DNA from 2 places in the Priestia sp. ST2 genome. Region 2 is predicted to be linked to the other one. Evidence: a T-box and tRNA genes for the amino acid it is inferred to sense, from the RefSeq annotation. Region 2 holds a T-box; the other holds one or more tRNA genes.
The links. A T-box is a leader RNA that pairs with one kind of tRNA and senses whether it is charged. The one in region 2 lies ahead of thrS (threonine--tRNA ligase), so its partner is inferred to be a tRNA-Thr.
Positions count from the first base shown of each region.

Region 1: it has a tRNA-Thr gene. The T-box ahead of thrS (threonine--tRNA ligase) is inferred to sense a tRNA for this amino acid. The anticodon was not compared.

Region 1 is NZ_JBVVNT010000001.1:953,307-969,946, reverse strand. It holds gene AC0KUU_RS04935 (S1C family serine protease) at 1-130, opposite strand, end outside; gene AC0KUU_RS04930 (response regulator transcription factor) at 353-1,024, shown strand; gene AC0KUU_RS04925 (sensor histidine kinase) at 1,021-2,370, shown strand; gene cuyA (D-cysteate sulfo-lyase) at 2,406-3,398, opposite strand; gene AC0KUU_RS04915 (acyl-CoA thioesterase) at 3,549-4,067, shown strand; gene AC0KUU_RS04910 (GntR family transcriptional regulator) at 4,143-4,823, shown strand; gene AC0KUU_RS04905 (DMT family transporter) at 4,820-5,761, shown strand; gene AC0KUU_RS04900 (suppressor of fused domain protein) at 5,803-6,381, opposite strand; gene AC0KUU_RS04895 (M24 family metallopeptidase) at 6,605-7,705, opposite strand; gene AC0KUU_RS04890 (hypothetical protein) at 7,781-8,455, opposite strand; gene AC0KUU_RS04885 (LCP family protein) at 8,768-9,724, shown strand; gene AC0KUU_RS04880 (hypothetical protein) at 9,939-10,304, shown strand; gene AC0KUU_RS04875 (NAD(P)H-dependent oxidoreductase) at 10,333-10,851, opposite strand; gene AC0KUU_RS04870 (YwaF family protein) at 10,992-11,738, opposite strand; gene AC0KUU_RS04865 (ABC transporter permease/substrate-binding protein) at 12,070-13,593, opposite strand; gene AC0KUU_RS04860 (ABC transporter ATP-binding protein) at 13,593-14,543, opposite strand; tRNA gene AC0KUU_RS04855 (tRNA-Thr) at 14,811-14,883, opposite strand; gene AC0KUU_RS04850 (aromatic ring-hydroxylating oxygenase subunit alpha) at 15,094-16,146, shown strand; gene AC0KUU_RS04845 (DHA2 family efflux MFS transporter permease subunit) at 16,181-16,640, opposite strand, start outside.
Region 2 is NZ_JBVVNT010000001.1:139,142-155,781, reverse strand. It holds gene AC0KUU_RS00780 (dUTP diphosphatase) at 1-267, opposite strand, end outside; gene AC0KUU_RS00775 (hypothetical protein) at 400-777, shown strand; gene AC0KUU_RS00770 (DUF1294 domain-containing protein) at 796-1,056, opposite strand; gene rplT (50S ribosomal protein L20) at 1,117-1,476, opposite strand; gene rpmI (50S ribosomal protein L35) at 1,516-1,716, opposite strand; gene infC (translation initiation factor IF-3) at 1,738-2,241, opposite strand; ribosomal protein L20 leader region at 2,311-2,433, opposite strand; gene thrS (threonine--tRNA ligase) at 2,605-4,563, opposite strand; T-box leader at 4,608-4,856, opposite strand; gene ytxC (sporulation protein YtxC) at 4,917-5,777, opposite strand; gene dnaI (primosomal protein DnaI) at 5,874-6,806, opposite strand; gene AC0KUU_RS00735 (replication initiation and membrane attachment family protein) at 6,839-8,266, opposite strand; gene nrdR (transcriptional regulator NrdR) at 8,339-8,800, opposite strand; gene AC0KUU_RS00725 (hypothetical protein) at 9,044-9,430, opposite strand; gene speD (adenosylmethionine decarboxylase) at 9,524-9,904, opposite strand; gene AC0KUU_RS00715 (glyceraldehyde-3-phosphate dehydrogenase) at 10,327-11,358, opposite strand; gene coaE (dephospho-CoA kinase) at 11,577-12,173, opposite strand; gene ytaF (sporulation membrane protein YtaF) at 12,197-12,826, opposite strand; gene mutM (DNA-formamidopyrimidine glycosylase) at 12,887-13,720, opposite strand; gene polA (DNA polymerase I) at 13,742-16,369, opposite strand.

The DNA of each region.
Region 1 (16,640 bases), 810 kb from region 2:
CAATCACTGGAAATAAGCGTCTTCTTGGAGGCTGTGATGATGACGCAGGCTGATACTGATCGTATCGCTGCTGGCGGTTTTCATATTCTTCTTTTCGTTCTTGCTCTCTTTCATAATCACGTGGATCCATGAAAAACACTCCTTTTAACGTAGCAAATTTTATGTTATCTATACTATAAAATAAAAGTTTGGGATAAGTATCAAAACAATGTGTGAAATTGTGAAAAATTTCTTTATAACAGCAAACACGTAGTATAATAGCGGGTACATAGACCTTTAAAGAAACGCGCACATATGGCGTAATATGCTTTATTTACCTTAATTTTCATATATTCAGAGGAAGGTGTCAAATTTGAGCTTTACACTATATTTAGTAGAGGATGAACAAAATTTAAACGAAGTTTTAACCCTTTACCTTCAAAAAGAAGGCTGGGACGTTCGCTCATTTTTTAACGGCACGGACGCCAAAGAAATGATTGCAACTCCTCCGCATCTGTGGATTTTAGATATTATGCTGCCTGACATTGACGGGTATCAGCTCATTCGCGAAATCAAGCAGCAAACGCCCCAAGTGCCTGTTATTTTCATTTCAGCCCGCGATGCCGATATTGACCGGGTTCTTGGGCTTGAGATGGGCAGCGACGACTATTTATCAAAGCCTTTTTTGCCTCGTGAACTAGTTATTCGAGCAAACAAACTGCTAGACCGCGTATATGGTTCCAATCAAAAGAAAACCGATACCATTACGCTGACTCCTTATGAAATCGATTTACATACCCGTACAGTCAGTGAAGATGGAAAGCCGATTGATTTAACGTCTAAAGAATTTGATTTTCTTGTCACTATCTCAAAAGACCTTGGACAGGCTTTTTCACGGGAGCAGCTGCTGAATCTCATTTGGGGAGAAGATTATTTTGGCACAGACCGAGTGGTGGATGATTTAGTAAGACGCGTGCGTAAAAAAATGCCGCAAGCACGAATTGAAACGATTTATGGATATGGATACCGGATGATGAAAGCATGAAAAACAAGTCGCTTGCATTTCAAATTTGGCTCGTCATCTCCGGTATTTTACTGCTTATTTCAATTTTGCTCGCTATTTTATTCCCAACGACGCTCAGGCAGTTCTTCACGAATGAAATTTATACCACTATTGAAAATGAACAGCATATTTTAAAAGAATACGGACTGCCAAGCCGCTCAGGTGAATACTACTTTAGCAACGAAGACAGTGAACCAACACTTGGAAATCGAACCGTGGATCATATTTTATTACCTGAACATGCGGATATCTCGTATTTTTCATCACGGGTGTTGCCTCAAGACTTTTTGAGAAAAGCACAGGAAGATGCAATCAGTCAGCGAAAAATCGTCGCTCGCTATGAAAAAGATCTTGGCAACCGGACGCTTTTTTATGTAATTCGAAAAGTAAGCGTAAACGGACAGCCTGCTTTTTTGCTTTCATTTTCGTGGGATACGTATCGCAACGCGCTCACTTCTACTCTGTTTAAACAGCTGCTTCTTGTAATTTCAATTGTATTTCTATTCAGCTGGCTTCCATCTATTTGGCTATCAAGATATTTAAGCAAGCCGCTTGTATCACTTGAAAAAGATGTAAAAAAAATTGCCGAACAAAATTGGCATGAGCCCGTTACAGTCAACCGTTCCGATGAAATTGGCAAGCTAGGCGCCTCCATCGAGCAAATGCGCAAAAGGCTCGTATCTAAAGATGAAGCACAGCAAACGCTGCTTCAAAATATTTCACACGATTTAAAAACACCGGTTATGGTGATTCAAAGCTACGCTCAGTCGATTCAAGACGGCATTTATCCAAAAGGTGATTTATCTCAAACGGTAAAAGTTATTGAAGATGAATCCAAAAATCTTGAGAAAAAAATCCGCGATTTGCTTTACTTAACCAAACTTGACTATATGTCCACTCATCAGCTTGCACAAGATGACTTTGATTTTACTGCACTTCTTCATGAAGTAGTGGATCGCTTGCGGTGGAGGCGCCCTGAAATACAGTGGGAATTTGACGACGCAAACGCAACGATTAAAGGAGATAAAGAACTGTGGACAAAAGTTCTTGAAAATGTACTCGACAATCAGCTGCGCTATGCCGAGACGAAGGTTTCACTTTCACTTGCTAAACACCAAACGAACGTTCAATGTACAATCAGCAACGATGGTCCGCCGATTGATCAAAGCGTGCTTCAACACTTGTTTGAACCGTTTAAAAAAGGAGCAAACGGTGAATTCGGTATCGGCTTAAGTATCGTAAAGCGTATTGTTACGATGCACGACGGAGCAATTACGGCTGAAAACACGAACACCGGAGTAACGTTTTCACTTACTATTCCTATATAAACTAAAAAAGCAAGGGATTCGAATCCCTTGCTTTTTTATGAAAAAATTGATGTATAGGCATAAAGAGCCGGTGAACCGCCTGAGTGGACAAACACCACATTTTCATCCTTATTAAAATAACCTTTTCGAATTAAATCAATTAGACCAGCCATCGCTTTTCCCGTATACACAGGATCCAATAAAGTCCCTTCCGTACTGGCCACAAGTTTAACTGCTTCCACCATCTCTTCTGTCGGAACAGCATACCCTGGACCTACGTATTCATCCATACATACAATCTCTTCTTTTTTAAAAGGCGTTTTACTATGTAAATGATCATAAAGTTCACTCGTCAGTTTGGCAACTTTTACTTCTTGCTCTTCTTTAGCACGACTGACATTCATTCCAATAACAGATACGTCACTTTGAAGACCTTGAAATCCTGCCACTAATCCTGCATGCATGCCTCCGCTGCCGCTTGTGCAAACCACATGGCTAAGCTTTATTTGCTGCTCATAGCTTTGCATAAGCAGCTCTTGTGCACAGGCAGCGTATCCGGTTGCACCGATAACATTCGAACCTCCTACTGGAATTAAATACGGTTTATGACCTTTTTCAATTAGCTCTCGCTCTACTGTTTTCATTTCGGCTGTCAAATCAGAACCTTCAGCGACAAACCGCATGTCATGAACGCCTAATAAATGATAAAGAAAATAGTTTCCTGTGGGCTGATCGCTTGCTTTATTTTCGCCTTCTTCCAATACGAGCACGCATTTCATTTGTTCTTTTACAGCCGCAGCGAGCGTCAAACGACAGTGATTGGATTGTATCGCACCGCACGTTACAAGCACGTCTGCTCCTTGCGCCTTTGCATCAGCTACTAAATATTCAAGCTTGCGTGTCTTATTTCCGCCACCTGTCAGTCCAAGCATATCATCTCGCTTCATATAAATTGAAGGTCCATTTAACTGCTGAGATAAAACCGATAGCTTTTCTAAAGGTGTAGGGGAATCTGTATATTTTCTTCTAGAAAATTGAGTTAAGTTCATGCTCTCATCCTCTCTTTCATATTTGTTCTATTTTACCATATAGAAGCTTTTGAAGAGCTTTTTACGAAAGGGCTCTCTATAACTTGTATACATAAGAACAAGTAGTCAACATACATTAAACCATATAAACAGTTTGAAGGAGTGTTTTCAATGAGTGAAAAAGCAGTACTTTGCAGCGTCTCACGAGTAGTCAAATCACAGCACATTTTTCCAAATGACCTAAACAATCACCACACCCTTTTTGGAGGAAAAATTGTCGCTGACATGGACATGACGGCTTCTCTTTCAGCAGCTAAACATTCACGAAAGACGTGTGTTACGGCTTCCATTGATCACGTTGATTTTATCGAACCCGTCACCGAAGAAGATTTTATTTCATATGAAGCATTCGTTGTTGTTACAGGAAAAAGCTCCATGATTATTTTTGTTAAAGTGATTGCCGAAAATTTATTAACGGGCATTAAGCGTATCGCAGCTACTTCTTTTCTCACCTTTGTTGCATTAGAAAACGGGAAACCTGCCTCCGTTCCTCAAGTTATTGCTCAAACTGAGGAAGAAAAAAGCCTTCAAAAAGTAGCTCTTGAACGAAAAGAATCCAAAAAAACGCAGGTTGAGCACAGCAAAGCGATTGCGAGCATTTTATCTAAATCTTTGCGCAGCAGTAATTAAGCTCTTCATCTAAAAAGCAGCTGTCTGCTTTTTAGACGAAGTTTTTTTAGTTTTCACATTGTTATTTAATGTAATATGCGATATATTGGTTTTATGAAAAATAACATTCAACCTCTCAAACGACTTTCTTTAAGGGAAGAAGTCTATCAAACACTTAAACACAATATTGTCATGCTTGAATTTCAGCCCGAACAAAAGCTTCAGGATAAAGAACTGGCTGAGCAGTTTGGAGTTAGCCGCACTCCTGTTCGAGAAGCATTAAAAAGGCTTGAAGATGAAGGCCTTGTCCAAACGACACCTGGCTCTTCTACAAAAGTGGCTCCATTAAACCTTGAGGAGGCAAAACAATCTTTTATTGTCGTCGCAGCTCTTCATGCACTTGCTGCTAAGCTGGCTTGTACTTCGTTACAAGAAGAAGATATGGGCGAACTAATCAAACACAATCAATCTCTAGAACATGCAATCAAAACAAGAAATGTCCTTAAAGCGATCGAAGCGGATGAAGCATTTCATTCCGTCTTTTTAAAACGGGCGAACAATATAGAGCTAGAACGTGTTGTAAAACAAACAAGCGCCAAAATTCAGCGTCTGGAAATCGCTCGTTTTTCGTCTCTTGCTAGCCTTGCTTCGGTTGATCAGCACAAAGAAATCATAAACGCTTGCGGTCAAAAAGATGCCGCACTGACATCGCAGCTTGTCGAAACGAACTGGCTGACGCTAGGTGAAGCGCTGACAAGTGAGGAGGAATCCAAGTGAAGCCTCTTTTATTAGGCATTGCTGCCTCATTCTTTTTTGCTTTTACATTCGTTTTAAATCGAGCGATGGATTTATCAGGAGGCAGCTGGGCGTGGAGCGCGTCGCTGCGCTATTTTTTTATGGTACCTCTTTTACTTGTGCTCGTTTATTTTTGGGGTGGTATTAAACCTGTGGTGGCAGAAATAAAAGCCCAGCCTCAAAAATGGCTGCTTTGGAGCACGGTTGGATTTGGGTTATTTTACGCTCCTCTTTGTTTTGCTTCAGCCTACGGTCCCGGCTGGCTTATTGCAGGAACTTGGCAAATCACAATTTTATCGGGGTCTCTCCTAGCTCCTTTGTTTTACAAGGAAGGAAAGAAGCGAGGAGGCATTCCCTTCAAGCAGCTAGGTTTTTCGTTTATTATTTTAATAGGAGTTGTGCTCATGCAGCTTGAGCATGCGACTGAACTGTCAGCCGCTACTGCCTTGCTTTGTACCATTCCCATTTTAATTGCCTCTTTTGCGTACCCGCTTGGCAACCGTAAAATGATGGAAGTGTCGTCACTTAATACGTTTCAGCGCGTGCTTGGAATGACGCTTTCAAGCCTGCCGTTTTGGATTATTCTTTCTGTCTATGCCTGCGTGACCGATGGACTACCAAAAACAACTCAGATTTATCAAAGCAGTTTAGTTGCTTTACTTTCAGGAGTATGTGCAACAGTTTTATTTTTTGCAGCAACCGACCTTGTTAAAAAAGATTCTCAAAAGCTAGGTGCAGTTGAAGCTACACAATCGATGGAAGTTTTATTTGCCCTGCTAGGAGAGGTCTTCCTTCTATCAAGTCCTTTGCCATCGATTCTTTCTTGGGTTGGAATGGGAGTTATCATAGCAGGCATGGTCCTTCACAGCTACCAAACAAGTCATAAAAAAGCTATACCGCAAAAAGAATTGACCTACTAATTAATAACAAAAAAGAGCGTCTTAGTCGGCGCTCTTTTTGTTTATACAACAGATCTTCTTTCTAAATTGAAGACATTCACCTGCTCAGCATCAAAGCGGCTTAGCAACGAATCTACTCCGTACTCAAGTGCAAAAGCACGTTCATTTTCTGAAATCGGAACGGCCTGCAGGAACGTTACTTTTTTATCAGATAGTTCAATCGTTGAAAAATTATCCCATAAAAACGGCGGAATCAGCAAAATGTGCTGCATATGAAAGCTGTCATCAAGCACTGCAATAACGTCTTTATAAATAGCTCCTGGGAAGATGGACACATGAGATTTCATCATATGGAAAATACAGTTTGCTAAAATAGCAGAATAAATACCGAATTCCTCATGACAAGCCCCAACGATTTCAATTCGAAGCGGGATCCCTCCAACTGTATAGCCTGTCGGACATTGATGTCCACCGAGCGTTGCATACGCGGTTACGTCTTGACGCGGATGGTTTTCACACGCCACAACGTGAATACCATGCTTTTTTCTTTCATCTGAATAATCTTCAATTCGATCCTTTTGACCAAATACATCTATTGCTTTATGTATAATTAATTCTTCATCTTTTGTAAAATTACTCATAAAAAACCTCCTTGCTTGCGACCTTAAAAAGCTCCCTACTGTACAGCATATACTACTGCACTCGCTTACGATATAGTTTTTAGAAAATGTGATAGAAATGTTATCGTTTCGTAACATACTATGAAATTGTATCAAGAAGCAAACGAGAAACCTTAACCAATTTTTTCTTTTCCCATAAAAAATAGAGCCTGCACCATGGCAGCCTCTATTTTTCATGACATTATTATGAAATAATTTGTAATTCTTTTGGGTACTTCGTTAACGTTTCGTATCCATCTTTTGTAATGATTACATCATCTTCGATACGCACGCCTCCGAGTCCTGGAATATAGATACCCGGTTCAATTGTATATACCATGCCTTCTTGAAGCACATCGTCATTGTTGCGGCTCATTGAAGGAAACTCATGCACGCTGATGCCAAGACCATGACCAAGACGATGCAAGAAATACTCTCCATATCCTGCTTCTGTAATAATATTGCGTGCTACCATGTCCAAGTCGCCAATGCGAGTTCCGGGCTTGGAAGCTTCAAGTGCTGCCTGCTCAGCGCGCTGTACCGTTTCATAGATTTCTTTTTGCTTATCATTAATAGACTTGTAAGCGACTGTACGTGTAATATCTGAACAGTATCCGTCTAGCACTACACCTAAATCGAACAGAACCATATCTCCTGGCTTTAACGTGCGAAGACCTGGGTTCCCATGCGCTTCTCCCGTTTTTTCACCAAATAAAACCATCGTTGAAAACGACATCTCACGAATTCCTTTTCGCTTTAGCTCGTATTCAATTTTAGCCAGAACATCCATTTCCGTAACGCCTTCTTTTAAAGCAGCTACACCTACTTCTACACCAAAATCAGCTAAGGCAGCTGCCTTTTGAAGAATCTCAACTTCACGCTCATCTTTAATTAAACGCAGCTGATTTAACTTCTCTTCTGCTCCGACTAGCTCAGCGTTTGAATATAAGCTAAGCAGTTCTTCTGCTCTCGCATACAGCAGCTGCTCTTTCTCTACAGCAACCTTTTTCACATCTATTACGTTTCGTTTATGTAAAGCTTCTTTAATAAGTTTCCAAGGATTTTGATGATCTTCATATCCAATCACATCAAACTTCCAGCCCGCTTCTTTTGCTTGTCCCACTTCCATTGATGGGCAAACAAGCATCGGCTCCGCTTCGTTAAACACAAATAAGCCAAGCAAACGCTCATGCGGATCCGTGTGAAATCCAGTTAAATAAAATACGTTTTCGGTTGACGAAATAAAGGCTGCTTCTACATTCTTTTCTTTTAGCCACGATACGACTTTTTGTAAACGTGCTTCCATTAAAAAAACCCCTTTCATTGTACAATATTACTATTATAACATAGTTATTTAGCAATATTGTACAATGAATAGAGGTTAAGACAAAGCCGCGTGAAGAGTAGTAAGCTGCTCTTTAATCGCTTTTCGCTGAATACTTACTTTCATCAGCCAGCCATTTTCTCCGTATCTATAAACAAATTCGTACGTACCTTTAGGAAAATATTCTTTCACCAGCATGTCCCGGTTTTCAACAAATCCCGGATCGCCAATAAAATAGGTACCTTCTTCAAGCGGAAGCTCATGAACTTTTTTTTCTAGCTGCTTCTCTTCGTCTTCGTCATCATCTATCACTATGTGCAGACCGCCTTCATCACGCACAACATCAAATTCACCGTTTTGTTCAAGCTCAAGCACTGGCACCACTTGTCCATTTACCGTTAGCAGCTGCTTCGTTCCTTCAAGGACCTGGGACCAGTGATCATCGTATAAAGTAGAAGAATAAAAAATATATCCCTGAGATTTATATAATAAAAGCAGCTGTTCAAAATGATTTTTCACTTGTTCTTTATCAAACAGAATAACAAAATGCTTTCGATAGAAAAAACTTGTAAAAGGCAGAATAGACGATTGATTAAGCTCTTTAATTATTTCAGCACTATCTTTACCTGAAATAATAGCTCCGGTCAATTCCCCCGCGCCATAAGGTTTCCAATGACTTAACGCCGCTTCTGGAATCAGCACAAGGTTCGAAGATGACACATATATACTCATTCGCTTCACTCCTTTTTTCTACATTTAGACCTATATTTGATTCTCCCCAAATAGAGACTTTCCTCTTATTCCATTCTTAAAAGACAGAACTTTTCCCCTAACTATGATAGATTATAACAAAGATCCTTGAAAAAAATAACCTTTATTTCCTCTTTCTTCTATTTGTACACTTCTCTTATTTTAGCTGTCTTCGCAGATTTACTAGTGAACGTACTTGCTAATCTAATTCCTTAGTGTTAATTTTATTATGTCGTTTTATAATTTTTTGCATAATTGGTTTCAAACAAAAAAGTATTAATATTTTTGAATGCGATGGTGAGACATTTGGAAGAACGTACAGAACGTAAACAACATAAAAGAAAAAAGCAAAGAAAAAAGAAACGCTTTAGAAAGCTACTTCTTTTCTTTCTCATTCTTGTAATCGCCGCTGGTGCGTATGTGTATTATCAATACCAACAAGGGTTAGCAGAAGCAGACGGAGCTTTTGGGAAAGATGGACAATTTGATTTTAATGGTGCAAGTGCCAATTTAGATAGCATGAATGTGCTGCTTCTTGGAATTGACTCTCGAGGTGAAGAACATTCGCGTGCCGATACAATCATGATTGCTCATTATGACAAAGACAGCAATCAGCCTAAAATTGTTTCTTTGATGCGTGATTCATATGTGGATATTCCTGGACATGGCAAAAACAAATTAAATTCAGCCTATGCATTTGGCGGGCCCGAATTAATGCGTAAGACAATTAAAGAAAATTTCGGCGTAGATGTAAACTATTATGCCGTTGTTGATTTTAAAGGTTTTTCTAAAGTTGCCGATACGATTGCCCCTGAGGGAATTACGGTTACCGTGCCGCACGAAATGTCATCAGGAATTGGCATGACGCTAAAACCTGGAAAGCAAACTCTTCACGGAGATAAATTACTAGGATACGTGCGATTCCGACATGATAGCCAAAGTGATTTCGGGCGCGTGAAGCGTCAACAAGAAGTGATCGGTAAATTAATGGATGAAGCTCTTCAAGTAAAGACGCTGGCAAAAGCTCCTAAGCTATGGGGCGTCATTGATCCATATGTGGATACAAATATTCCTCCAAAAACATTTATCGTGATAGGAAAAGATTTCTTAGTTGGGAATCAGCCAGATTTAAAATCTCTTCGTTTACCGGTCGAAGGTTCCTATTCAAATGAACGAGTATCCGGTATTGGTGCTGTTTTAAGCATCGACCTTGAAGAAAACAAACAAGCGTTACAGTCATTTTTAAATTAGGAAAAGGTGTCCATTAGCGGACACCTTTTTTTATACTATTCAAAAAAACTTCTGTTTTTCCTCCCTATCCTTCAAAAAAATTTGAGCTTCGACAAAAAATGAAGCTATTTTCCAGGAAACAGCTATTTCTTTGAAGTTCTATTTTTTCTACTACATGCGTATATGAAAGGAGAAGGACTTCTTTTTTATATTTTTGATTCAAGGAGATGAACGTATGAAATTATATGGTTTTCAATCTGAAGAAGAGCGTTCCTTTCTTCATTCTACCTATAAAGTGAATCCATTGCTTTCTCATACTGGAGATGTCAAAATTAGCTTTTTATCTTTTCAAGAAAATGATTATACTCCCCGTCAAGAAGCTACGATTCCACAGCTTCTATTAGTCGTTCACGGGGAAGGCTGGGTAGCTGGCGATAACGGACTGAAAATTTATATCAAACAAGGTGAATCCGCATTTTGGAGAGCCGGGGAATCATTTGAAGTCGGGAGTCTAACTGCTATGACAGGATTACTCATTGAAGGATTAGATATTGCTCCTCAAAAGCTGCTTACTTCTTTTTCACGAACAAATGTAAATTAAAAAGCCGCGTTAACGCGGCTTTTTTTTATTACCTTAGTAATTGAGCGTAGCTTTCAGCACTATCTTGAATGACTTTGTCGCTCAGCTCACCGCCTGCTCCTTGAAATAAAAATGGCGTTTGGAACTTCATGCCTGTTAAATTTGCCGTAGCTTGAAACGGAAGAAGCAGATGATTCATTGGGTAACGGTTGTATCCCCCTTCTTGATAAGCTTCTGCAGGGCCTCCTGTTGAAGTAGCTACGACAAACTCTTTTCCCTGAAGTTTAGTACCTTTGCTTCCATAAGCCCATCCGTATGTTAAGACAACATCTTGCCACTCTTTTAAGAGTGCTGGTGAGCTGTACCAGTAAAATGGAAATTGAAAAACAATACGATCGAATTGAACAGCTAACTCCTGCTCTTTTTCTACATCAATTTTGAAATCGGGATAGTTTGCGTATAAATCATGAACGTACACATTCTCTTCTTTTTTTACTCGCTCTGCCCACGCTTTATTAATACGAGAAGATGCTAAGTTTGGATGTGCTAAAATAACCAGTGTTTTCATTTTGATACTCTCCTTCTGATGTCTGTGCTTGCTTTTTTCTTTTCTATTTTTTACGCTTGCCTCTCACGGCTCGTTCAGTAATTCTTTCCTTTTCCTTCAAGAAATCCGAGTTAGTTTACACTTATAAACTACCAGTATTATCATTTTGCTTCAACAAAATTGACTTTGCTTTTATCACCTTTAATTTTTTTATGTACCCAAAACGGCAGATAAAGGACAAGAAAGCTAAGAATCATGATTCCTTCAATCCATACTAAATACCAAGGATGAGGTCCAAGAACATCCAGCAAGGAAGCGTGCTCTGGCTTTTTCATCATGTATAAATAATTCGCATGGAGTAAACGATTCATGACATAGATAACTCCCCCGTACAGATTAACAAATACTACGCTTACCCACAAAGAACGAAACGTCGGCTCATATCTGCAAACAGCAATTAGCATACAGCAAGCAAGTACCACACCGCCATGCGATACATAAAACTGCACATAGCGAAACTGGGCATACGCATAGCCGCCAAGGTCTGGGGTAATCATCGCTTGAACAGAGCTGCTGATTCCTGCGAAGTACACAAAATAAAAAAGAAACCTGTTTTTGGTTATCAGCATAACAGCAGCCAGCAGCACGACTATATCACTGAGCTGAAGAGGCAAGGAAGTTTCAGCAGACCACCGATGACATCCGATTTCCCAAGCCTGGTAGGCTGTTTCTGAAGCAATTAGAATGAGTGAAAGCAAAATGAACACAAACCTCTTTTTTCCCAGATGCTTTCGACACAAAAAAATAAATGCTCCTATGATCACGATAATAGCTAAAGTTACAAGATGTTCAACTGAAAAAAGCTGAAAGGAATGTTGTACAGGATGACACGTAAAAAATGAATTCATAAAAGCGCCTTCCTTCCATCAGAAAACAAATTTGGTACCTTTAGCTTGTTCATAAGACCTCATTTTCATTAATGCTTCTCTCGCATTAAAAAGAGATTGAGACATAACGAAATCACGCCAATCTAAAGATGGACGAATGGAGTAAATAATCGAGCATGAATCACTTCTTGCACCTCAGTTGATTTCCATGCAAGACTTCTCTTTCCGCGGGAGTCTTCGCGTTGCCCTCCAATCAACTGCTAGAAACAACTAAAATAAAAAGATCCGAACGATTCATCATTCGGATCTTCTTTCAACTAACATACTGTTGTCCTAACTTTTTTCTTCGTTTTTACTCTTTAATTAATCCTTTTTTCACTAAGAATTGATGAGCAACTTCTTCAGCTGTTTTTCCTTTCGCATTTACTTGATAGTTCATTTCACGCATTTCGTCATCACTGATTTTACCGCCCAGTTGATTTAAGATTTTTTTCAGTTCAGGGTGCTCTTTTAGCGTATCTTCACGAAGCACAGGCGCTCCTTGATACGGAGGGAAGAACTGCTGATCGTCTTTTAAGACTTTTAAACCAAACTGTTTGATTTCAGGGTCCGTTGCGTAAGCATCAAGCATGTTAATATCGCCTTTTTCTACAGCGCGATAGCGAAGCTTCGGCTCCATCGTTTTAATATTCGGGAAGGTAAGACCATATTCTTTTTGAACGCCTACATAGCCGTCTTCACGATCTTTAAACTCAAGCGTAAACCCTGCTTTTACTTTATCTGTTGCATTTGCCAAATCTGAAATAGTTGTTAGATTATTTTCTTTGGCAAATTCCTTTGTTACGGTTAATGTGTACGTATTATTAAACTTCATTGGATCTAAATAGACAAGGCCGAATTTCTTTTGAAATCCTTCTTTTGCCTGCTTGTACACCTCTGTTTCATCTTTGCTGTCCGGCTGTTCCTTTAGATGCGTCACAATGGCTGTACCCGTATATTCAGGGTACAAATCAATTTCCTTGTTACGCAGAGCCTCAAATACAAATACCGTTTTCCCAAGCGACGAACGAAGATTTACTTTCATATCGGTTTGATCTTCAATTAATTCTTTGTACATATTAATTAAAATGTCTTGTTCTGCACCAATTTTCCCTCCGATAACAAGGTCTGGTTTTGTTGCGCTCATCGCTGCAAACGGAGAAACAAGAATAAGTATTAATACGATGATCATAATAAACGAGCGTTTTTTGGACCCTTTTTTAGCTGAGTGTTCAATCGTTCGCAGAATTCCATCAAAAATAAGCGCTAATAATGCTGCTGGAATGGCTCCTAATAAAATCAAACTATTATCGCTTCGGTCAATACCAAGCAAAATTAAGCTTCCGAGTCCGCCCGCTCCGATAAGAGCCACGATTGTCGCTGTGCCAATAATGAGTACCATCGCTGTGCGAATTCCGGCCATAATGACAGGAAGTGCTAGAGGAAGTTCTACTTTAATTAATCGTCTCCACGAGTTCATCCCCATGGCTTTGGATGCTTCAATTAAAGATGGGTCCACTTCTTTAATTCCGGTATATGTATTTCGTACAATAGGAAGAAGCGAATATAAAAACAGTGCAATAACCGCGGGAAAGGTTCCAATTCCGACAAGAGGAATCAGTAATCCTAATAAAGCGAGTGAAGGAATGGTTTGCAGTACGGCTGTTACGCCAATGATTGGTTCAGCAATACGGTCATGCCTCGTTAAGTACAGTCCGAGCGGCACTGAAATTAATACGGCGATAACAAGAGCCAGTACTGAAATTTGAATGTGTTCAAGAAGAGCTTGAAACAGTGCATCTCCTCGTTGATCTAATAATGTGCTTAGTGCATTCATTACAGCGTTCCTCCTTCTTTCGTTTTATCAGAAAGAAACGCTAATAGAGTTTTGCGCGTTACAACGCCAATACGTTTGCTCCCTTTTTTCACGGCTATTGCTTCATGGTCGTAAAGGGCGTCCATTGCCTGCTGAACAGTGGCGGTTGAAGCTAACTCTTCAGTAGGTTCTACGTCTGGCTGTTCACTTTCTTTGACAAACATATCCAATGTCTCAAATAAAGCATTGCCTTGATTTCCAATAAATGTTTTTACAAATTCATTTTTAGGCTTTTGGATGAATTCCTCCGGGGTTCCAACTTGAACAATTTCTCCATCTTTCATCAGGCAGATACGATCTCCAAGCGTCATCGCTTCGCTCATATCGTGCGTAACAAACACAAATGTTTTTTTGATTTTTTCTTTTAAGCTAATAACATCTTGCTGAAGCTGTTCGCGGCTTAACGGATCGAGGGCACTAAAGGGTTCGTCCATTAAAATAACGGGGGGATCAGCTGCGAGGGCACGTGCTACACCTACACGTTGCTGCTGGCCACCTGAGAGCTCAGACGGCTTTCGGTTTCGATACTGCTTTGGGTCTAGTCCTACCAAGGTAAGCAGTTCATCAATGCGCGTTTTGATTTTGTTTTTCTTCCAATGCTTCATCTCGGGTACAATGGCTATATTTTCAGCGATGGTCATATGAGGAAAAAGAGCAATCTGCTGCAGAACATAACCAATGTTCCAGCGTAGCTCATGGATGTTGTGGTCCGATACGAGCTTATCTTTTATGTATAGTTCTCCTTCGGTAATATCATGAAGACGGTTAATCATTTTTAAGGTGGTTGTTTTCCCACACCCACTCGGACCAATTAAAACGAAAAACTCTCCTTCTTTAATTTCTAGATTAATATTTTTCACGGCGGTCGTACCGTCTGGATATTGCTTTGACACATTCTTAAACGTAATCAAATTATCGTTCACACTCCCTGTTGAAATTTAACCCCTAGTTCCGTGTACCCAATATTTAGAGGCAATAAACATTCTTTTAAGAATATTTCTAAATATGATTCATAAGACACAGGGGAAAAGATACGCATATTTTCTCACAATCTCCTAATAAGGCTATCAAACTGTTAAAGTTTTCACAAGGAGGGAAAGAATAATTCGGAGAATAATTTTAAAGCCGACACAAATAAAAAAAAACCTTCTTTCAACAAGAAAGAAGGTTTTTTAGTATGCTAGCGACAGGGATCGAACCTGCGACCTCTTGCTTACCATGCAAGTGCTCTACCTACTGAGCTACACCAGCGTCTTGGAAAATTATATCACGTTTAAATTTATTTAGGAAGCGCTTTTTTAAATTTTTTTATTGGTATATTCTCTAATTTACGTCTTCTGAAATTCGCACTTTCTACAAAGTTCCATATTTCATGTTAGAACTCCTTACATAAATTGTGTGAATTTTCTTTTTTTATATTACCCTTAGTAAAAGAGCTTACAAAAGAAGGGAAGAAAATAGATGGAACAACAACCAACCATGACCAAACCAAAAACGGCAACTCCCTACCCAAGAGACTGCACGTTCAGCCTGGAAGATTGGACGACGCTCGCTAAGTATTGGTACCCCGTCGCACGCTGCAGTGATGTAACAGAGAAACCAACGTCCGTAAAACTGCTAGATGTAAATCTAGTTCTATACCGTACCACACACAAAGTAGTGGCGGCTCGTGATTTATGCGTTCACCGAGGCACCCCTCTTAGCATGGGCTGGGTGGAAGATGATGAAATTGTCTGTCCTTACCACGGCTTCCGCTATGCAACGGACGGTGCATGCACGTCGATTCCAGCTCACCCTGATGCCAATATTTCTCCCCGCTTGTGTATGGCCGTCTATCCAGTTATTGAACGATTTGGATTAGTATGGACTTCCCTGACAGGAGAACAAGATAACCTGCCTTACTTCGATGCGTGGGAGGACCCTGATTTTCAGCAAATTGTTTGTCCGAGCTTTGATATCATGGGTTCGGCCGGTCGTCAAATGGAAGGCTTTTTAGACGTAGCTCATTTTGCTTGGGTTCACACAGACACATTTGGTGATCGAAACAACGCCTTTGTGCCTAAATATAAAGTAAGCGATACAGAGTATGGGCTTCATGTAGAATATACGAGCACCGTGAGCAATTATTCCAAAGAACAGCAGCATTTAAATCCACCTGATTTTAAATGGCTTCGCGTCTTTGATGTTTATCCGCCGTTTACAGCTACGCTAAAAGTATACTTCCCAGAAGGCGCAGAACTGTGGATTATGAATGCAGTCTCTCCTATTTCAGCCCGCGAAACACGTTTATTCGCACCAATCGCTCGAAACTTTGACAAAGATTCTCCCGTTGAAGGTGTGTATGACTTTAACCTTCGCGTCTTTGACGAAGACCGTGAAATGGTTGAAAACCAAAAGCCTGAAGACTTGCCTTTAGACCTGCAGATGGAAGCGCATATTATGGCTGATCAAACGTCCATCGGCTACCGGAAATTATTAAAGAAAATGGGCTTAAGCTTTAGATATACAAGCTAAAGAAATCCCCGCTGTTTCAGCGGGGATTTCTTTTTTATTTAGCAAACTGCTCGCGTCCTGCTTTTTCCTTTATCACTTCATCTTCACTTGCCGGCGTGGCGCGTTTCATAAACAATGAAAGAATTAAAGCAACCACCACTAGTACTACTGAGACGGCAAACGCATCGTTAATTCCTTGTACCATTGCCTGCATCCCAATTTGTTCTTTCATTTGAGCTGCCCCGGCTGCCGTTGCATTCGCTGCTCCTGCTCCGCTCATTGCATCTTGAGCAAGCTCTTTTGCATGCGTAGCTGTACGATTTGACATCACCGTTACTAAAAGAGCCGAACCAATAGCTCCCGATACTTGTTGAAGCGTGTTATTCATCGCAGTACCATGCGGATTAAAGCGCTGCGGCAGCTGATTTAATCCGTTTGTCATAACCGGCATCATCACCATAGACATTCCGAACATGCGAAGCGTGTAAAGCGTAATGAGCGTTGTATATGTCGTA
Region 2 (16,640 bases):
CTCAGTTAAATCATCGTATCCTTTTTCAATCCCTAAAGAAAGGATAAAATGTACACCGTCCACAAATTCTTCTAAAATAACAGCGTCTTCAGCCGGAGGTTTGACGCTCCAAAATTTGAAGCAGCGCGTTTCGTTTGCCAGCTCTCCCATTTCGACAAGCAGTGCTAAAAGCTTTCTCGGAATCAAATCTTCCTTATGAAGCTCATGCTTATCCTCTATATGCTGATCCAGCTGGCGCTGCATGGTAAATAGCTGTTGTAAATTCAATGTAATCACTCCTGTAATTATGTATATCTTCTTCTTTTTAAACCAATAAAGAAATTATATCAAAAATCATGAAACTTTTTAGAAACTCGAACGTAAAGTAAGAAAACTGTGCCTTGTAAAGGAGGGAGCGTTATGTTTGTTATTGTTATCGTTCGCGTGTTCATTTTCGCGCTTGTTGCTTACACACTATTAAAGCTGGTTCAGCATTTTCGCAGTCCAAAGCGGAAGCTTGTAGCAGCTCAGGAACATCAGCAATTTTTTGTCGTTGACGAAAAAACGAATATCCGCAAAAATTTTCTACTAACGTATAAAGGTATTTTATTTGAAGGAGAAAAATACAGCAATCCCAATGAACCAGAATCTTTGTCAATTACAATGGTGTTAACAGATCCATCTCGATTACATGAACTGAAAAAGCAAGATTTCAAGCTGCTGGAAAGCCACGTACACGACATGTATCCAAATGCTCCTATTCGCTGGAAAAGCCCCGTTCGAGAATTTTTACACTGAGCACAACATCATTTGTGCTCAGCTGATAACAAAAAAGAAAAGTAAATCAAGAGCAGCAAGAATAGGAAAACCTACTGTAAACGATGTGTGCTTCGTTTTATGACGATAGCAATACATACCAATTAGTCCTCCAAGAGCTCCTCCGATAGCAGCTACCGTCCACAGTGTGCTTTCGGCAATTCTCCACTCATGTCTTTTCGCTTTTTGTTTATCTCTATACATCATTCCTACCCCTACTATATTAATAACAATAAAATAGGTAAGCAGCAGTTCATTCATGATATGTCCTCCGATAGCAAAAAAGCCTCATCATCTAAAGATGACGAGACTTTATATTCATTACTTATCTAAGCCTTTTTTAGCAGCAGTTGCTAATTCAGCAAATGCTTTTTCATCAGCTACAGCTAAGTCAGCAAGCATTTTGCGGTTAACTTCAATACCTGCTAATTTTAAACCGTGCATTAAACGGCTGTAAGAAAGACCGTTCATACGAGCAGCTGCATTAATACGTGTGATCCATAATTTACGGAAGTCACGTTTTTTCTGACGACGGTCACGATAAGCATACATGTGAGATTTCATAACTTGCTGATTAGCAACTTTATATAATCTATGCTTCGAACCGAAGAAACCTTTAGCTAATTTTAAAACTTTTTTACGACGTTTGCGTGTTACTGTACCGCCTTTTACGCGTGGCATAATTGTTTACCTCCTGTATTGTTTCTATCTCAACCCAAATTACTTAATGTTATCTAATAAGTGACGGATACGTTTGAAGTCACCTTTGCTTACTAAAGAACCTTTACGTAATTTACGCTTTTGTTTTGTAGATTTGTTAGCGAATAAATGGCTTGTGTAAGCACGAGCACGTTTTAATTTACCGCTTCCAGTCTTTTTGAAACGCTTTGCAGCGCCGCGATGTGTTTTCATTTTTGGCATGGGGTGTTCCTCCTCGTTCTATTACTTTTCGTTTTTAGGTGCCAAGACTAAGAACATGCTGCGGCCTTCCATTTTAGGAGCCGATTCAACTGAACTTACATCTTCGCAAGCTTGTGAAAAACGTTCAAGTACTTTTTGGCCAATCCCTTTATGAGTAATGGCACGACCTTTAAAGCGAATAGACGCTTTCACTTTGTCACCTTTTTCAAGGAACTTGCGTGCGTTACGAAGTTTAGTGTTAAAATCATGTTCATCAATTGTTGGACTTAAACGAACTTCTTTTAAGTTTACAACTTTTTGGTTTTTACGAGCTTCTCTTTCTTTACGTTGTTGCTCATAGCGGAATTTACCGTAGTCCATAATACGACATACCGGCGGTTTCGCATTTGCAGCAACCATTACTAAGTCAAGATTTACTCGTGAAGCAATTTCTAATGCTTCATTTTTTGATTTAATTCCTAATTGTTCACCGTTTTGATCAATTAGACGAACTTCGCGAGCTCGAATGCCCTCGTTTACCATCATGTCCTTGCTAATAAGTAGCCACCTCCAAGGTTTAATGAGCGAATACGCTTGCTTAGACCGATTATTAACTCACACAAAAAAGTGTGAGTACATACTGCACCCACACTTCTATCGTTTTAATTAAGATACGATGTACCTGCTAACTGCTCTATGCGTCACTCAGGTGAGAAGCGGGTGCTTCTTCTTCTGTATAAACAAGTATTCAATTACTTAAGCTATTATAGTATCAACAAAGACAAAAGTCAATGATTTCGTTCTTTTTTCACAACAAAAATTATTGTATCAAAGGAAAAACATTTATGCAACAGTTTTTTATAAATGTTAGATAAAAAAGCAGAGAATTTCAATTCTCTGCTTTTTTCATTAGCGAGATGCTTCTGCTTTTACATTTTGTAAAAAGGCTTGGAAGTCCACTGTTTCTGAATTCTGCTCACCGTATTTACGTACGTTTACTGCTTTATCTGCTACTTCTTTATCCCCTACAACAAGCATATAAGGAATTTTTTGCATTTGAGCCTCACGGATTTTATAGCCGATTTTCTCATCGCGAGAATCAAGTTCCACACGAATACCCGCCAGCTGCAGCTGTTCTTGCACTTCTTTTGCATACTCAAGGTGAACGGTAGGTGATACCGGAATCACTTGAACTTGTACAGGTGCTAACCACGTTGGGAAAGCTCCTTTGTATTCTTCGATTAAGAAAGCTACAAAACGTTCCATTGTTGACACCACGCCGCGGTGAATAACAACCGGTCGATGTTGTTTCCCGTCTTCTCCTACATACGTTAAATCAAATCGTTCAGGAAGTAAGAAATCCAATTGAACCGTAGATAGCGTCTCTTCTTTACCAAGAGCTGTTTTAACTTGAACATCTAGTTTTGGACCGTAGAATGCCGCTTCGCCTTCAGCTTCATAATAATCAAGGTCAAGCTCATCCATTGCGTCTTTTAACATGCTTTGTGCTTTTTCCCACATTGCATCATCATCAAAGTATTTTTCTGTATCTGCAGGGTCACGGTAAGATAGACGGAATGAATAATTTTCAAATCCAAAATCTTTATAAACCGCTTCAACTAAGCGAACTACACGAATAAATTCTTCTTTGATTTGGTCGGGACGTACGAAGATATGCGCATCATTTAGCGTCATGCCTCGAACACGCTGAAGTCCTGATAATGCTCCTGACATTTCGTAGCGGTGCATCGTTCCAAGCTCAGCAATACGGATTGGAAGCTCACGATAGCTGTGAATACCTTGTTTGTAAACCATCATGTGATGAGGACAGTTCATCGGACGAAGAACCAGGTCTTCGTTATCCATTTCCATTGCAGGGAACATGTCATCTTGGTAGTGCTCCCAGTGACCAGACGTTTTGTAAAGTTCTACACTTCCGAGCACTGGAGTGTAAACGTGCTGATAACCAAGGCTTACTTCTTTATCTACGATATAACGCTCGATAATACGGCGGATCGTCGCACCTTTTGGAAGCCATAAAGGCAGACCTTGTCCTACTTTTTGAGAATTTGTAAATAAGTTTAGCTCTTTACCAAGTTTACGGTGATCACGTTCTTTTGCTTCTTCAAGAAGACGAAGATGCTCGTCTAAATCTGCTTTTGTAAAGAATGCTGTACCGTAAATACGCTGCAGCATTTGATTATCGCTGTCTCCGCGCCAATAAGCACCCGCCACGCTTAATAGTTTAAATTCTTTAATTTTGCCTGTTGACGGCACGTGCACGCCTCGGCAAAGGTCAAAGAATTCGCCTTGTTGGTAAATCGTAACCTTTTCACCTGCTGGAATCGCATCGATCAATTCAAGCTTCAGTTCATCGCCAACTTCTTTAAAAAGTTGAATGGCTTCTTCACGAGAAACTTCTTTTCGTTCAATTTCAATATTTGAATTAACGATTTTTTTCATTTCTTTTTCAATTTTACCTAAATCTTCAGGAGTAATTGATTCTTCCATATCGATGTCATAGTAAAAACCGTTTTCGATAACCGGCCCTACACCTAGCTGTACTTTTGTATCTTTGTATAAACGTTTGATTGCTTGAGCCATTAAATGCGCTGTACTGTGACGCATAATTTCAAGCGCTTCAGGAGCATCTTGTGTAATGATTTCAAGACTGCCATCTTCTTCGATTGGCGTACGTAAATCCAGCAGCTCGCCGTTTACTTTGCCTGCTAATGCTTTTTTCTTTAATCCCGGGCTAATAGAAGCCGCAATATCTTCTGTTGATGATCCTTTTGGATACTCTTTAACAGCTCCATCAGGGAATGTCATTTTGATTACTTCTGACACAACTTTCCACTCCTTTAACATAACTGAATAAACTTTTTGTAAAAACAAAAAACTCGTCCCTTATCAAAAGGGACGAGTTGTGTATACACGCGGTACCACCCTTGTTTCCTCTTCGTATCTTGGATAACCCAAAGAACCCGAAGCGGCTCGAGGTTTTATAACGGAAATTCCGTCAGTAATTACTAGAGGCTCTGCTCGTTTACTACTGAAGTTTAGAGGTGGTAAGAATATATTCCGTGTTAGGAGATTTTCAGCCTGGATCTCCCTCTCTACAAACCGTAAATATACACTCATGTCCTCATCATAACTTGTAACATATAGCTGTTTTTCAATATGCATTTATTATATTCATTTTCAAAATAGAAATCAACCTTTCACGTTATATTTTGCTTTTGATCAAACGGAAATTCATTTTTTTCGTATAACATAACTTTTTCTTGGAAGATATTTTGAATGGTATAAACAAAATCATGATCATGCTGGTCGCTATACAGATGAATAGCAGCTGGAGATAAACTTAGCAAAGGCGCGATAATAGTTGAGTCTATGTATAATGATTCTTGTTCAGATAAAAAGGCCTCTGCTAGAGCTGCACATTCACGTTCAGGAACATATCTACTGTTGTGGTCGTACAGTACAAACTTGTTTTTGTTCAAGTGCATTACATACACGTTACCTGTAGATGACTGTCTTTCATTAGCTGCTTGACGCAGCTGATGAATAAGAATTTGATAGTCTTGTTCAAGCTTATATTCATCAATCGCCAGCTCGGCATAATAGCGCAGCCGCTCTTGATATTCTTTTAAACGGAATTGGAGAAAAGACTCAAAGGTGAATGTTACATTATGAATGAAGAAGTCTTGAAGAGCCTGGCGGATAAGTAATTCTCTTGGAAGAGAAAATGTTTTTTGCGGAATTTCGCCTCTCTCTCCTTCCATAATCCCCCCCATAATTTGAAGCAGCAAATCTTGCTCTTCCTCTTCTGAATAGAAAAATTGTTCTTTTAATATGTTTACCATCATCTTTTTTTCTTTCTTTTTTAAAATTACGTGGGTTAATACCGGTATCACCATGTCTTGTAAAATGGCCTCTCTATTGTATGTCTCATCAATGACTAAAAGCTGATTATTCACCAGCTTCAAGCACTGTGAACCATATGATAAAGCGCTTCGCTTCGCGCATAAAGACTCATATACAACGACTGCGTCTTCTACATATTTAAAGAATATTTTCATTCCTCATAGCCCCCCTTTGGACACGCTTTATTAATGTATATGGGGCAACATGCAAAAAAATGAGCAAGTCGTTACAAGAAATGTAAAACGACCTGCTCATCTATTTCGTTTATTCTCTCCATTCATTTCAACAGGAATGGCTAGAGACTTAATTCGTTCCATGACACGAGCGGCTTTGAGCTCTTCCTGCTCGCCTCTTTGGGTATAAGTCAAATGATGTTGTAGCTCTTTAAAATTTAAATTCGAGCTGAAAAATGTCGGCAAATTTTCGAGCATACGGAATTGTAAAATGGTTCCGAGCACATCGTCTCGCATCCAGCTCGTTACGGATTCTGCTCCGAGATCATCAAGCATAAGAACCGGTACTTTTTTGACATACTCTATTTTCTCATTGAAACTTTGATCTTGAAACGAACCTTTTAACTCACGCAAAAACTCAGGGACATACAGAATGGTAGATTTCACTTTCTTTTCAGCTAACGCATTGGCAATTGCTCCAAGAAAATACGTTTTCCCCACACCAAACGAACCATGTAAATATAAAGCTTTCATTTTCTTATTCGGCTCATATTCTCGCACAAAATCTCTTACTAGTTTAATGGCTTCAAATCTTCCCTGCTCAATTTCAATATCAGACATTGTTGCCTGTAAAATTTCTTTAGGCACGTACATACACTGAATAAAAGATTCTTGTTCTTTTCGCTCATCTTCTTGTACTTTTCTAGGACAGCGTTCATACTGTAAATCAATATTACGGCCTTTTACAACCAGCTGAGGGTGGTATCCTTTCACCATGTTGACACAGCTTTGCAGAGAAGGACACTTGTCACAGCATTTGCTTTGATCGATAAATTCATGCATCTTCATCAGACCTCGGTCAACCATTTGCTCATCTAACTCATGGCGATGCTCTTGCAAAAATGTTTTGACTTCGGGATTAGACAGGATACTGTTTCTTAATGCTTCTAAGCGTGCTTTAAAATCCTTTTTGTTCACTAACTGATTTAGTGAATCATTGATAGGCTTCATCTTTTTCACCTCATCTCTATCATACCTGCTTTTTATTCTTTATGCTTTTGTTTTAGCTCTTGATCTAACTGCTTGAGCTCTTCTTGTAGCTTTCGTTTTTCTTCTTCAAATCCGTCCACTTCTTTTGAAGGCTGCTTTTTCTCTTCTTTTTCTTCATCGCTCAGCCACTCTGGCACCATTTCTTTACGCACAATTTTTCGTCCAGCCGTTTTTTTATTTTGCTTTGCTTCGGTCCAATTCTGATATTCTTTCTGTTCATTTTTAGCTAAATTCATGGCATCTTGAACAGTTTGTACCTTTTTGCGCGCCCAGTGTCCAGCAATTTTCTCTACATAGCTCTTAGATAATTTCATATCGGATCTCAGCATCACGTAGTAAATTAGAACATTTACTACCCCTGGTGAAAGCTTTTGGTTAAACATCACTTCTTCGATCATTTGCAAATCTGCTTTTGAAGGCTCTGCTCCCCCGGAAAACTCGATCAAAAGCTGTCGAGGAGAAGTCACTTCAAGCTGTTGAATGAGCTGCTCTTCCTTTGTCTGCGGCTGCTTTTCCTGCATGGTACGAAGCATAGGCGGCTGAATTTGTTCGCTTAGATTTGGAAGTGCTTCTCCATTTTCAAATTGGTAAAAGGACTGTGCTGCTTTTCTAAGCAATTCAATATCAACTTGATCGTTCTCATTTAGCGAATCGAGCACCACATTTTTCATTTGAAGAGGATCGATACCGTATAAAAAGGCTAGCTTTTCAATCGCTTGTTTTACTTTAGATGTAATAGACCTTTTCGAAATCATTGAATCTGTTAGACCTGCTAAAAATAAATCAAAATCAAAGGAATCCGGGCTCATCTCAATAGAAGCGCGTTTGGAGGAATCCACAAAGTCCGTTTGAGCATCAGGAGAAAATACATCCTTGCTTTCAGACTGAAAACTTGGAGCCAGCTCCGTTGCTTTAACTGATTTAAATACATCGTTAAATGAATGCGTCACATCTTTGAACAATTGCTCATCGACGAGTGAATCTGAAAAATAATTTTTTACTTTTTGAAAGATAGATTTTCCGAGTCGGTTATATAAATATACATTTAACACGCCGTCGTTAAAAAACTGATGGGGCGTCAGAGGAGGAATGAGCTCATAAATGAACACACGAACATCATCTTCTTCCTTAATATATGTTTTTAACAAACCAATGCCTTCTAATTTTAACCGCTCATGGTAAATAGCTTTCAAATTAATTTGCATCATTGACATTAGATGATGATGCGTAGACTCTTTCCCCCATAAACGATCTTGTTCCAGCTCGCTCCATAACGTCATATACAGACCAAAGCACGTTGTACCCACCAACGGCTGATAGAGCATGGTTAAAATCTTTCGGTCGTATTCCTGCAGTATGCCGTTCGAACGAACAACATAACGATCGACCGGTATCATTTCTTTCCAATGTTGTTCTTTCATGTCGTTCCCTACCTACTTTTAAAGTAATAGAAATGACAAAAAAAGAGCCTAAAGAATACTTCAATAGCTCTTTTACAGTCGTTCCTTCTTAATTAAATCTTTTAATTCATCAATAAATACATTGATGTCTTTAAATTGTCGGTATACAGAAGCAAATCGAACATAAGAGACTTCATCGATAGCAGCTAATCGCTCCATCACCATTTCTCCTACAACATCTGACTGCACCTCTGATGTACCCTGACTGCGCAGCTCTGTTTCAATATCGTGTACCGTATCTTCTAATTGTTTTAAGCTTACTTGGCGTTTTTCACACGCCTTAATTAACCCTCGAAGGATTTTGTCTTTGCTGAACTCTTCTCTCGCTCCATCTTTTTTTACAACAATTAACGGAAGTTCTTCTACTTTCTCAAAAGTTGTAAAACGATAGTGACACTCTTCGCATTCACGTCTTCTACGAATAGAGCGGCCTTCTTCTACAGGGCGCGAGTCCAGCACTCTCGTTCCATTGTAATGACAGGATGGGCACTTCATATTCTCAGCTCCAATAATAAACCTTGTTTTTCTTTTTATTTTCTCTTATATAAGTTAATTTCCATCTATGTTAGCCGGCTATTCGCCATTTATTATGATTTTTATCATCATTTCCTTTAACAAACACGATGCTGTATTAAAGGATTTGCTTTATTCCATCTTATAGAAAACAAGGCTTGAATACAAGTAAAGGAAAAGGAATTTCCCCATTTTATTTCCTGAAATTCAAAAATGATAAGGAACTTACGAAGAAAGAGGAATGAGTTTTTGATCAAAGCTCTTATAAAGCGTACGTACAAGTTCTTTACTAAAACCAAAATCAACCGGCACCACTTTTGATTCTGTTGTAGCAGAAAAATCGATAGCGGTTTCAAGAGGACGTACGTTAATAATGGTAATCACAACAAAAGCTTTTCTTCCTTTTACAACGTTTAAGCTAATCTCTCCTCGCTCTTCATATGCAGCAAGTATCTCTATCCCTTGCATGTGCTTCAACATTTCATGAACTTGCTTAAATGCATTCCCAGCTGTTGTTTTGTAATAATGCGTTTTTAGAGTCGGATCTGAATGGTAATCGCTTGTTTCCACATGATTAGAAAATAAAGATTTAACTGCTTGTACTACCCCCATGTTGTTATCCCCTTTGTTTTTGCGTATTAAAAATTTATATACTAAAAAGAGGTGTGTAATACACCTCTTAACTTACGTAATCAATCGACACTATTAAAGTGCATTCGCTTTAGTTTGTTTTACCTGAACAGGACCCATTCCACGTGGCAATTCAATTGTTTCACGTGTCTGTGCACTTAGAGCATCTGCAATATAATCTGCTGCGATTGTAGGATCTAAATGACCACAAGTATAAACATCGATACTTGCATAACCATGCTCTGGGAAGCTGTGAATCGTTAAATGTGATTCTGAAATAATAACAACGCCACTTACACCTTGAGGTGCAAATTTATGGAACGCTACTTCGCGAACTTCCGCACCGGATTTTAAAGCTGCATCAACAAACGTTTTTTCAATATAATCAATATCATTTAACTTATCGAAATCGCATCCCCATAATTCTGAGATGACATGACGACCCATTGTTTCCATAATGATATTTCCCCCTTTAACAATTTTTAATCGTTAAACATGAAGTTCTTTCGCCATATAGCATGTTAACTACCACGGGGGAAAGTTAGTCCAAAGAGGTCCTAACCCTTTAAGTAGCCACATCACCGAAAGGTACACAAGAAGTTCACGAAACATAGTATACTTTGTTTACATTTATTTTGCAATACGTGTTTTGATTTTATTAAAGATTGTTCTTGCAGATAGACCTATACAAATTACCCCTGTATTCTCGTGAGACAGTGTGTAAAAGCTGCTAAACGACTATTAATTTTTTATTAAAATTGAGGAAAATAAACACCCCTTTGCATGCTTATCTTATTGCTTTTCCCTATTCTTTTGGATAAAAACAAAAAAAACAGGGCGACAGCTCCCTGTTTTTTTAAAAGCAATCAATAGCTTTCTTAGCTTACTCTTATTTTTGATCCATTACGCATTTCTGCAGCAATATATCTTACCAAATCGACTACGCGCTGAGAGTAGCCCCACTCGTTATCGTACCAAGCTAACACTTTAATTTTATGATCTTCCATTACGATTGTGGATAGTCCATCTACAATAGCTGAATGAGGATTTGTATTAAAGTCAATTGATACGAGTGGTTCCATTGTTAAATTTAAAATATTCTTTAATGGTCCTTCAGCAGCTTTAATAAACGCTAAATTAACATCTTCCATCGTCACAGGTTTCCTTACATCCACAACTAAATCGACAAGCGATACGTTCGGCGTTGGCACACGAAGCGCCATCCCATGAAGTTTTCCTTTTAAATGAGGAAGAACTAATGAAAGTGCCTTGGCTGCTCCAGTGGTTGTAGGAATAATTGATTGAGCACACGCACGGGCTCTTCGCAAATCTTTATGCGGATTATCGATATTCTTTTGATCATTTGTATATGCATGAACGGTCGTCATTAAACCGTTTTCAATTGTGAACGCTTCGTCTAGTACCTTGACAACTGGAGCTAGACAATTTGTCGTACAAGAGGCATTGGAAATAATGTTATGCTGATTCACATCAAACTCTCGTTCGTTTACGCCCATCACAATGGTGATATCTTCTTGTTTACCCGGTGCCGTTAAGACAACTTTTTTCGCACCTGCTTCAATATGTAACTGCGCTTTTTCTCTTGAATTAAATTTTCCCGTTGCTTCAACAACTAGATCAATCCCAAGCTCTTTCCAAGGCAAATTCAGCGGATCACGTGAATTTAATAGCTGAATTCTTTTACCGTTAACAATCAGCGCATCATCATCACATTTGACATCTCCATTAAATGCTCCGTGTATAGAGTCATATTTGATTAAATGTGCTAACGTTTCTGCTGGATAAGATGCATTTATTGCAATAATATCCAAATTTTCCTCTGTAATCGCTGTGCGAAACACCATTCTTCCTATTCTCCCAAAACCATTAATGGCAATACGTGCTTTCATGGCTATACCCCTCTCTATATGTGTTATACTATTTAACTTTTTATATTGAATAGTATAACATAAATATTTAAAAAGTGAATAATATTAATTTTTTTTAATAAATTATTTTAATTGAGTTTTACTATATGTATATAGCGAGAACAGATATTTAACACATTCTTTTTTAGAAGCCCTTAAATATTCCCAATAAAAAAAGAGTGAATGCAATCATTCACTCTTTAATCTAGCCATAGGGCTAATATACTTAAAAGCTGTTGTTTTGTTTCTTCCACAGGACCGTTGTTATTGATCACCGCATCGGCTAAGGCTACTTTTTGAATCAATGGCAGCTGTGCATGGATACGCGCATAGGCATCCTCCGCCGAGAGGTTATTACGCGACTTTAACCTTTCTAGCTGCACAGACTCATCGACATATACAACTACTACTCTATCGACTAAATGTGTCAAATCGCTTTCAAACAGCAGCGGAATATCTAATACAACGGCTTCGTAACCTTCCTCTATATAGCTTTCCTTTTGAGAAAGCATTTCTTTTCTTACGGCAGGATGTACAATTGCATTCAACTTTTTACGTTCTTCCTCTTGATAAAACACAATTTCCCCTAAAGCCGCTCGATTGATCTCCGCGTTCTCGTGAAGAATAGAACGGCCGAACGTCTCGACAATTTGTTTGTATGCTTCTTTTCCTGGTTCTACGACTTCTTTTGCAATGTGATCAGCGTCGATTACTGGAATATTGATATCTCGTAGCATTCCGGTTACCGTGCTTTTCCCGCTTGCAATTCCGCCTGTTAATCCAATTACAATTGACATTGGCCTCTCCTTTATCTCTTTATTTAAAATCTAAAAATACCTAAAATAATGAGCAGAACTCCTGGTACAAATGAGAACATTTTCATCCATGATAAACGTGAAAAAACCTTGCCAAATTGTATGCCCGCACTTAAAAAAAGAGAACTCATAAGAGCTACAGCAATTGCTAGAGCATACGGCGAATAACCTAATAAAGCCGCTCCAAACCCCGCTCCAAATGCATCAAGAGATAATGCAATTCCAAGTATAAATGCTTCAATACCATTGATGGAACCTGAATTATCTAAATCTGCTGCAATTGGCTTTTTTAATACGTTAATGACTAGGCCAATTGACTTAATTTCAATTTTTACTAATGTTTTTTCTTCTTTTACTCGAGGTGAATCTGCCGGACAAAAAAACTGGTATAAAATCCACATCCCAAGCAGAACAAGAATACCTCCGCCTACTTTATTTAGTACATCCACTGAAAATAGATGCGTAAGTACTTTTCCTAAAAACATAGAAAACATTAAAGAAAATGCTGAGCAACATGAAATAATAAAAATGGATTTCAGCGGGATTTTCACCTTTCGAAGTCCGTATGTCAGGCCAACACTAAAGCTGTCAAGACTTACGGCAAAAGCAAGAATAAGTAAAGAAAATGTTATCATGATGAGAGGACTCCTTTCCTTTCTGTCTATACGTAGTATATGAAAGGAGCCCATCCATTGTTATTTTTTATCCGGCTGACAATTTGGGCAGATATGTGTTCCTCTACCGCCTACAACAAATTTTTCAATTGGGGTACCGCACATTTTACAGGATTCGCCTTTTCTTCCGTACACATAAAGCTGCTGCTGAAACATGCCTATTTGTCCCTGTGTGTTTACATACGTGCGAATGGTGCTGCCTCCTTGTTTCACAGCTTCTTGAAGAGTCGCTACAATTTCTTCGTACAATTTTTCATACTCTTCGTCTGTTAATTGGCTGGCCACTCGTTCAGGATGAATCCCTGCGCGAAACAGTGCTTCATCTACATAAATATTTCCAAGGCCAACCACGACATTTTGATCGAGTAAAACCGGCTTGATTTTTCGAGAGGTTTTGCCGATTCTCATTTTTAATTGACTAGGATTAAATGTTTCGTCAAACGGTTCAGGTCCAAGGCCAATAAGAGGAGGAAACAGATCTTCCTCTCCCTTTTTAAATAAGTGCATAGTACCAAACTTCCTTACATCCCGGTATCGCAATTCCGTTCCATCCGTGAAGTGAAAAAAGACGTGTACATGCTTATCTGGTTCTTCTGCATTCTCATGGAGAGCATATTTCCCTTCCATACGCAAATGAGAAACCATCGTATAATCATCGAGCACAATTTTCAAAAATTTACCTCTGCGTTCAACATCTCGAATGGTTTGTCCAACAAGCGCATCACAAAACTGTTCAACTTGTTCAGGACGTTTGATAATATTAGGCCATTTAACTGTTACACGCTCAATGGTCTTTCCACTGGCTAATTCAATTAACGTACGTCTGACGGTTTCAACTTCTGGTAATTCTGGCACGTTTGTCACATCCTTTTTCCACTACTTTGCTTCGTACCAAGTCTTTCCGTAAGAATAATCTACTTTCAACGGAACTTCTAACTCTAAAGCGTTCTCCATTACTTCTGGTACGATTTTCTCTAAAATTTTAATTTCTTCTTCTGGGGCTTCAAAAATCAGCTCATCGTGTACTTGAAGCAGCAGCTTAGCCTGAAGATTTTCATCTTTTAAGCGCTTATCCATTTCAATCATTGCTTTTTTAATAATATCAGCTGCCGTCCCTTGGATAGGCGTATTCATAGCCGTACGCTCAGCGAAGCTGCGGAGGTTAAAATTTCGGCTCGTGATTTCAGGCAAGTAACGTCGGCGGTGCAAGAGCGTTGTTACATATCCCTTTTCTTTTGCATCGCGTACAATCGTATCCATATACTCCTGTACACCAGGGAAGCTTTTTAAATAGCGTTCAATAAAAGTAGCCGCTGCTTTTCTTGTAATTCCTAAACTTTGCGATAAACCGTAATCACTGATGCCATAGACGATTCCAAAGTTAACTGCTTTAGCCTGGCGGCGCATATTGGACGTTACTTCTTCTCTTTCGACGTGGAACACATCCATCGCTGTTTTCGTATGAATATCTAAGTCATGCTTAAACGCATCAATTAGCTTTTCATCATCTGCAATATGAGCCAGTACGCGCAGCTCAATTTGTGAATAATCCGCTGCAAATATCAACCAATCAGGCTGTGAAGGCACAAACGCACCTCTTATTTTTTTACCTTCTTCAAGACGAATCGGGATGTTTTGCAAGTTAGGATCTACTGAGCTTAATCTTCCCGTTTGAGTTAACGTTTGATTAAAGCGGGTATGAACTTTTCCATCGCTTTCATGAATAACCTTTTTTAATCCTTCAATATACGTAGACTGTAATTTTCCTAGCTGACGGTATTGTAAAATCTCTGGGATAATATCATGGGTACTAGCTAATTGCTCTAATACATCAGCTGATGTGGAATAGCCTGTTTTTGTTTTCTTTATGACCGGAAGCTGCATTTTTTCAAAAAGAACAACTCCTAGCTGCTTTGGCGAATTAATATTGAATTCTTGTCCAGCGTATTCGTAGATTTTCGCTTCAATTTTTTCAAGCTGCTCTCGAAGATCTTCACCCATTTCATCCAAACGCGCGCGGTCAATTTTCACCCCTTGATATTCCATATCAGCAAGGACAATGGCAAGAGGCATTTCAAGCTTCTCAAACAGCTCAAACTGTTCATTTTCCACCAATTCTTTTTCTAACACTTCTTTTAAATAAGCTACGGCGGCTGCTTTTCTTACAACATGCTCAGCTAGCTGAGCAGCTTCTGCAATGCTTCGCTTAGCTCCTTTTCCATACACAGCTTCATCTGATTGCACTTGATGGTATCCTTTTAATTTTGCAATTGTCGCTAGGTCATCATTTGCCTCAGCAGGATTCAAGATGTAAGAAGCAATCATTACATCATGTTCAATTCCTTTAATTTCATGCCCCGCCCATTTTAATGATACAATCGTACGTTTCCCATTAAACACCGTCTTTTTTACACGTCCATCTTCTAACCATGCTTTAAATTTAGAAGATGAAAGAGCTGTATCTTTATCAATAAAATAGTGACCATTTTTGTTGCTGATTCCAAAACCGAGCAGCTGATTGTGATGGTAGTTTTCTTCATACCCTTCTACGATCAGAGCTGCTTCGCTTGTTAACATATCATCGTGAACTTCCTGCGCTATTTCAAACGTTAGTTCTTCAAAATCTGCTTCCTCTTCTGCTGATTCACCAAATTTAGCAAGCAAAGAATTAAACCCAAGCTCTTTAAATAATGAGATGACCTTTGAAGATTCAAACCCGTCATACTTTGCATCTTCTACAGATACTTCAAGAGGCGCTTCGCAATAAATAGTTGCAAGCTTTTTACTCATGATAGCTGATTCACGATTATCTTCTAGCTTTTCTTTTAATTTTTTACCGCTGACTTGATCGATAGATTTCAATACATTTTCAACCGTTTCGAACTCTTTTAATAACTTTAAGGCTGTTTTTTCGCCGACTCCGGGCACGCCTGGGATATTATCCGAGCTGTCCCCCATAAGGCCTTTCATATCAATAATTTGTGCAGCCGTAATACCATACTTTTCATCAATGGCTGCAGGCGTATAGGAATCGACATCCGTAATTCCTTTTCTCGTAATATCTACGGTTACATGTTCTGACACAAGCTGAAGTAAATCTTTATCACCAGAAATGACTTTTACGGCCATTCCTTTTTGTTCAGCTTGTTTTGAAAGCGTACCGATAATATCATCTGCTTCATAATCAGGCAGTTCATAGCGCTTAATCCCATATGCATCTAATAACTCACGAATAAAGGGAAACTGCTCTGAAAGTTCAGGAGGCGTCTTTTGTCTTCCTCCTTTGTATTCTGTAAATGTTTTGTGGCGAAACGTTGTTTTCCCTGCATCAAATGCCACAAGTAAATGTGTCGGCTTCTCTTCCTCTAAGATACGTGTCAGCATTGTAGTAAAGCCATATATGGCATTTGTATGTATTCCTTTATCATTGTTTAAAAGCGGCAAAGCAAAAAATGCACGGTAGGCAATACTATTCCCGTCAATTAATACTAGTTTTTGTGTCATTCATGTTCCTCCATTTCGCTCTCTTCTTATCTTACCTTTATTTTAGCAAACAATAAGCTTTAAGGACAAAAAGTAATCTTGAGTTCAACGTTTTATTTTCATGTGGTGATAAGATCTGTACATCATAAAATAAAAACACCGCCTAGTTATTTTAGGCGGTGTAACATGTGAATGGATAGAAATTGTCAAAAAGAATCGGCGAAAATAGCACGGTTAAAGCTATTTTCGCCTTACACATTGGCTCCTTGGATGAAGGGGTTTCCATGAAAAA